3 regions of the Priestia sp. 179-F W1.4 NHS genome follow, and region 3 is predicted to be linked to each of the others. Evidence: riboswitches for the same ligand, from Rfam matches in the RefSeq annotation. Region 3 holds a riboswitch; each other region holds the start of a gene.
What was found. Region 3 has a riboswitch for thiamine pyrophosphate ahead of thiC (phosphomethylpyrimidine synthase ThiC). Riboswitches for the same ligand answer to the same signal wherever they lie in the genome.
Positions count from the first base shown of each region.

Region 1: linked by a shared signal. The riboswitch ahead of ACH0CI_RS14900 (acetylornithine deacetylase) and the one ahead of thiC (phosphomethylpyrimidine synthase ThiC) in region 3 are both predicted to bind thiamine pyrophosphate.
Region 2: linked by a shared signal. The riboswitch ahead of ACH0CI_RS24020 (thiamine phosphate synthase) and the one ahead of thiC (phosphomethylpyrimidine synthase ThiC) in region 3 are both predicted to bind thiamine pyrophosphate.

Region 1 covers NZ_JBIQFF010000002.1:870,420-872,689, forward strand. The annotation lists gene ACH0CI_RS14900 (acetylornithine deacetylase) at 1-826, opposite strand, end outside; TPP riboswitch at 941-1,043, opposite strand; gene ACH0CI_RS14905 (MFS transporter) at 1,223-2,270, opposite strand, start outside.
Region 2 covers NZ_JBIQFF010000008.1:62,214-64,483, forward strand. The annotation lists gene thiO (glycine oxidase ThiO) at 1-547, opposite strand, end outside; gene ACH0CI_RS24020 (thiamine phosphate synthase) at 531-1,154, opposite strand; TPP riboswitch at 1,276-1,377, opposite strand; gene ACH0CI_RS24025 (hypothetical protein) at 1,536-1,751, opposite strand; gene crcB (fluoride efflux transporter CrcB) at 1,803-2,189, opposite strand; gene ACH0CI_RS24035 (fluoride efflux transporter FluC) at 2,190-2,270, opposite strand, start outside.
Region 3 covers NZ_JBIQFF010000015.1:15,593-17,862, reverse strand. The annotation lists gene ACH0CI_RS26100 (undecaprenyl-diphosphate phosphatase) at 1-189, opposite strand, end outside; gene ACH0CI_RS26095 (hypothetical protein) at 649-939, shown strand; TPP riboswitch at 1,021-1,135, shown strand; gene thiC (phosphomethylpyrimidine synthase ThiC) at 1,250-2,270, shown strand, end outside.

The DNA of each region.
Region 1 (2,270 bases), on a different contig from region 3:
CATCTGCAATAAAAGCAGCATGTCTTCCGCCTTCGATTACTGCTGGATTAATCGTATTTGTCCCTGGCAAAAATCCTGGATAGCTCTTTGTAACAGCCCAGTGACGCTCCAATTCTTGTAGCCCTCCGATCACTTTTGCCATCTTTTCAATAGCGCTTGCGGCTAACAGCCCTCCTCCAGCATGAATCATACTTCGGCGTGTACCGTCATGATAGGTTTTACTGCTTTTTATCGTAATCCATCCCGTGATCACTCCGCCTTGACCTTGAATATGTAAATCACTTGTATCGACTACAAGCGCAAAATCAGCTGTATACCCTTTCTGACAGCATTGCAGCGTACCTGCCTCTCCTACTTCTTCTCCTACAACGGATTCAAAAATCAAGTCTCCTGGCAGCTCGATTCCTGCTTCTGTTAAAAGCTGAACTGCAAATAATGCTCCCGCCAAACCGCCTTTCATATCAGCAACTCCGCGTCCAATTATCATATTGTCTTTCACAACAGCTTCAAACGGATTGGTTTCCCACTTTTTATTTTCTTGTACCTCAGCAACATCCATATGGCCGTTAATAATCAAGCTTTGATAGTCAGCCGATTTTTGTCCTTTTAACGTTCCCACTACGATAGGGTCGTTAGAATATAAGTCCCACATATCAATGGAAAAACCGCAGTTTTTAAGAAAATCCGCTACGTACAGCTGCGCTTCATGAGAATTTCGTGCAGGAGGCGCTGGCGTTTTATACGAAACAAGCGTTGTTAATAACTGGATTAACTCTCCTTTGCGCTCCTCCACCTGTTTGACAAGCAAATCAATTGTTTCTTTCATGTATGACACCTTCCTTTACGCATAAAAAAACACTTCTTTCGCAGGAAAGAAGTGTTTTTGTTTATGTACACAAAATTATTATAACGAGTTCGTAAGGAAATCCCATACAAAACATCCATTACAATACCTCTTTCCTACGCTAGTATTACCTAGTTCAGGTTATAAGGGTTAAGACTTATCGTCTCTCTCAGCTTCGAAAGCACCCCTAGTGGTGTTGTATCTCTATGAAATTAATCTATTATCATATGTTTACCTGTAATAGTTTTATCATAGTAAAGCGTTTTATTCAATAGAAAGGTTCATGATATGGTAATGAAAATAGTTTCCTTTTTAGTAGTAAAAGAAAAAGCACACACCTTTTTCATGCAGTGTGTGCTCTTTGTTTTTGTGACATTACTAGTTAGCTATTGGCTTCTTTAAAAATACGCCATAACTAATAGCACCAATTAAAAGCAGTCCTGCTCCTAACAGGAAAACCGCCGTAAAAGTTCCCGTTGCATCTAATATAAACCCTGTTACGATAGGAGCCATTGCCGCTCCTAGAAATCCACCGAAGTTCTGAATAGCGCCGAGTGAAGCAACTTGTTCCTTTGGTGCAATATCCGCCGCTAGAGTCCAAATGACGCCTGATGGCAGCTGTGACGCGAAGTAGCCAATCGACAATAAGACAATACTTAAGGCTGCATTATCAATAAAAGGAACGGGTGCTACCGATGCTGCGGCTAAGATTGCCCCGCCTACAATTGGTATTTTTCTTGCCGTTACTGCATTAATTCCTTTTCGAATAAATCTATCTGAAATTACACCACCAAGCAACACTCCTATGATTCCTGCTAGAAACGGAATAGCAGCAATCCAGCCCGTTTGTTTTAGGCTAAAACCGCGCTCTGTTTCTAAGTAGCTAGGAAGCCAAGTTAAATAAACCCATATCGTAAACATAATTCCGAAATTCCCGATAATCATAAACCATGTGCTTTTATATTTAAACAGCTGTGACCATTTTGCTTGTGAGGTATGACTGATTTTTATCTCTTCTTTAGGGACAGCTTTCACTTTATTGGCAACATAATCCGGATCTCGGTATATCTTTAGCCAAACAAACATCACAATAAAGCCTGCTGCTCCTATAACAACAAACATTCCTCTCCAACTCATTGTTAAAAGCAGTACCGTTAGAAGTGGCGGAGCAATCGCATTAGCAATTTGAGACCCTGTATTAATAATCGAAGTAGGAAGGCCGCGCTCTTCTTTTTTAAACCATCTTTCCGTCACTTTAATTCCTGAAGTAAAAAAAGGAGACTCCGATACACCAAGAAGCATTCTCATGGCATAAAGAGCAGAATACGTGTTAGTAAATGCACTTGCTACCGTTGCCACAGACCATAGGCCTGATGCCCATGCAAACATTTTTTTCGGCCCGTATTTATCAACCAGCCAGCCTGCT
Region 2 (2,270 bases), on a different contig from region 3:
TAAGAGAGTGAACGTCACAGTATTCGAATACATCTGCTCCGTGATACAAGGCTCCATGAGCAAGAGCTTGTGTTAACTTAGCCGGAGCTAGCTGGCCGTCTCCCGGTATTGTAATGGCTCCGTATATGTCTGGAGAGAGCCCGGGTTCTAACAAACGCGCTTCTTTTACATCGATCCATCTTACATCTTTGTCCCACCGGTGGTGCTGAGCGGCTTTTTTCTTTAATACGTGTGCATCTTCTTCTGTTACAGCGACTTTTAATAAGCCTTTTTGAATGAGCTCTACGTCGATAGCCGTTTTTTCTTTTAGTTCCTTCACCAGTTCAGGAAACATGCTTCTGCTCTTAATAGCAAGGTCTAAAAGAGGACCTTCTTCATCAATTTCAGCTTGAGCACCTAAAATACCAGCGGCTGCACTTGAAGCTTCACAACCAACTTGATTGCGTTCAAGAATAGCTACTGACGCTCCTTGTTTTGACAAATGATAAGCGATAGAAGAGCTGATTATACCTCCTCCGATTAACAGTACATCATAATGCTGCTTCATTTTCTCCACCTCCAGATGTCCATATATGAGAATATTGTTTAATCGCTTTCAGGGGATCTTGCGCAAGCATGACACCAGACATCACGGCTATACCGTGTGCTCCTGTTTGAAGTACCTCTTTGGCATTTACAGGTGTAATTCCTCCAATGGCAATAACCGGTATCTGCACAGCGTCTACTACTTCTTTTAGTGCCGCTATCCCTCGACTTTTTAATTCTTTTTTTGAATGTGTTGAATAAATATGTCCGTATAAAATGTAGTGAGCACCATCTTTTTCAGCTTCTAAAGCCTCTTCCACAGAGTGAACTGACTTTCCAACAATAAGAGAAGGAAATGCGTCTATAACAAACGAAACGTCTAAACTATGATAGGCAAGCTGTACACCTTTTGCTTTTAAAGCATGCGCTACATCAACTCGGTCATTCACAATAATTTTAGAGCGACAAAATGGTAGGCTTTCTAGTAAACATTGAATCTGCTTTGCCGTTTTCTTTTTTTCTCTAATATGAATGGCGCCCGCAAAAGGCGCGATAGCCGTTAAAATTTTTTGAAGCTCTTCGATTGGCTGCTTATCTGTTGTAATGACATGAAATTTAGGAATATCCACATGATCGAAACCTTTCCATTCAGAATAAAGAGAAATTTCAATCACTTCATCTTGTGCAGAGGGCTTTATTACATACAAAAAACCACTCTACAACGTAGAGTGGTTAGCATGCATCGTTATGTAAACATGATCGCCACTTCCCTACGCTGGTCCAAACCAGATCAGGTTCAAAGGGTCCGAAATACATCCGTCTCAGCTTCAAAAAGCTCCCCTAGTGATTGCTATTTATTGATTTTGTTTTTGCACTTAAAATTATAACACAACTAGATGTAAATACAATATCTCTTTATGCTCTTACGGCTCTCTTCCTTTTATAGATGTATCTTTTAAGCTTCTTTACTAAGAGGCCCGGCGCACCGAATCATTCTGCTTTTTATATAGTTAGTAATCGGTATAGTCGTCAAATTCTTCTTTGTCTTTTTCCTTTTTCCGATCCCATATAAACAGCAGGAGTAACATAATAAAAGTTAGAATATAAAAACCGTAAAAAATAAATGCCGCCACAACATTTATAAATAAAAATAAAAAACCAATGATCTGACCTGCAACAGCTACAATCAACAAAATGTATTTCCAAACTTCTGCTTTTCTATCCATTCTCTACTTCTCCGTCTTTTTGTTTTTCCCTACTAGAAACGTTCTCTTTACTTATAATAAAAACGTTCCTGCCAGTAAACCGACTGTAAATAAACCAACTGTTCCAAATGCTGAAATCCCCACGTACGCCAACATTTTCCGATAAGATTTTTCCCGAATTAACTGTACGGTTTCCACACTAAACGTTGAAAAAGTGGTAAAGGCACCAAAAAACCCAATGCCAATCATTAAAAATATTGAATCATCATAAGCATGACTCGGAACCTTTCCATAATAACTACCGTAAAAAAGACCAAGCCCAAACGCCCCGAGCAAGTTTACAAACAGCATTGAGACTGGAAAAGGAGGGTTTGAAACTGTTTTTGTAACTTTTAAACCCAAAAGATAACGGCATATTCCTCCAGCTGCCCCGCCAAGTGCCAAGCTCACTATGCTCATTTACTTCACCTCATGTACTTTCACTAAATTTTTCCCTGCCGCTTCACCGCATAGATAGCCTGCTAAAGCAAGAAGGATTCC
Region 3 (2,270 bases):
AACTACTGCTAAGATCGACCCTAGCTGAATAACAATCTTAAATGTATTAGCTACTGGAGATGAAAATAATTCTTTTGAATTTAACCACAGGTCATCCACAATAATCATATGCCCAGTTGACGAAACGGGAGCAAACTCCGTTAAACCTTCTACAATCCCTAAAATGATTGCTACAATAATTTCCCACATAAAGCTATGTACCTTGCCTTTCTTTCAAATTAATAAGCTTATCGCTTCGTTTTACATGCTCAACTATTTTCCTATTTTGACACTTGCTTTTTTATCATAATTGTTAAAACTATGAAATACAATGTGTATTTGCAAAAAGATAAGAATCTTTAATAATTTGTAATAAAAAGCTTACATGCTACAACCAAAAAACACGATATCAGCTTTTATTTATTTTAAAAAGCAGTCACTATGTTCAGTATAAATTCTGGTCCCTTAGCTAAAAATGAATCATCTAGACTATTTTTCTTTAGTGTGAAAAAATGACTAAATCATTATGTTTTTTCCACCCCCCCTTTACTGTTATCTATCATTTTAATCCAATAGGGCTGACTTATACGACATATCCCCTAAGTAATTTGAAACTTTTTTCTCTCTTTTCTCGTATATAGTAGTATCTTTTTTAGGAGGCTTTTTACTATGAATGGAAATGTACGTACAATGAAATGGGTCACTGCTGGGTATGAAGCCTTGCTGGGAATTCCTTTAATTGGCGCAGGGATTGTTATGGGCTTTAGCTATACTCCTCTTTTTATTGGATTTATTCTTCATGCTATCACACTCATTTTAGCTAATAGACGAGGGTTATCTGCTTATGGAAACATACTAGGACTTGTTACCTCACTGGTTGCTTGGATTCCATTTTTGGGATTTATCATGCATATTATTACAGCTATTGTGATTGCAATAGATGCTGCTAGACAACGCTAATTGTCTAGCTTTTTTTATTTAAGGGTTGATTTTTTACCGAATGATGGTAAACTTAAGCCGTAAATTGAATAATTTGAATGTTATTTCTACTAGGGGTGTCTGATAGCTCAGACTGAGAGAAGAGTGCAATAAAACTCTTTAACCCTTTGAACCTGATTTGGGTTATACCAGCGGAGGGAAGTAGTCTTGAAAAGAATAGTATATGTTTATTCTTTTTTTGCCTATTCCATCGGGTTCTGTCTATCACAGAACCCGATTTTTTTTATGGTTCGGTATAGCTACACTTTATGCGAAACCGGAGGAATATGTAATGTCAAAACAAAATGTATCAGTTTCTATGAAAAAGCCTTTTCCAAACAGTCACAAAGTATATGTCCAAGGATCCAGACAAGACCTTAAAGTACCTATGCGTGAAATTCATCAGTCTCCTACTACAGGGTCTTTTGGTGAAGAAGAAAATAGTCCCGTACGTGTATACGACACGAGCGGTGTTTATACAGATCCCTCTTATGAAATTAATTTACAAAAAGGATTACCGGCTCTGCGCGAAAAGTGGATTGCAGAACGAAACGATGTAGAAACATATCAAGGCCGTACGGTTCAGCCACAGGATAACGGTTATTATGACGGTGATCCAAGAGATCAGTACGATCGCTTTATCACTAAACGTTTACCTTTGCGCGCGAAAAAAAATCAAAATGTAACGCAAATGCACTATGCGAAAAAAGGAATCATCACGCCCGAAATGGAATTTATCGCTATTCGTGAACAGATGGATCCTGAAGTTGTGCGTGAAGAAGTAGCAAGAGGACGTGCAATTATCCCTAATAATATCAATCACCCTGAGAGCGAACCGATGATTATCGGCCGCAAATTCCATGTGAAAATTAATGCTAATATCGGAAATTCAGCTATTCGTTCAGCTATTGAAGATGAAGTAGAAAAAATGACATGGGCAACGCGTTGGGGAGCCGATACAATTATGGATCTATCAACAGGAAAGGATATTCACACAACACGCGAATGGATTATCCGCAACTCGCCTGTTCCTGTAGGGACCGTTCCTATTTACCAAGCGCTTGAAAAAGTAAAAGGCGTAGCAGAAGATCTAACGTGGGAAGCATACCGCGATACATTAATTGAACAAGCAGAACAAGGTGTTGATTACTTTACTATTCACGCAGGTGTTCTTTTACGTTATATTCCTCTGACAGCGAAACGTACGACAGGTATTGTTTCACGCGGAGGATCCATCTTGGCGCAGTGGTGTTTAGCTCATCATGAAGAGAACTTTTTATATACTCGCTTTGAAGAAATCTGTGAAATCTGTA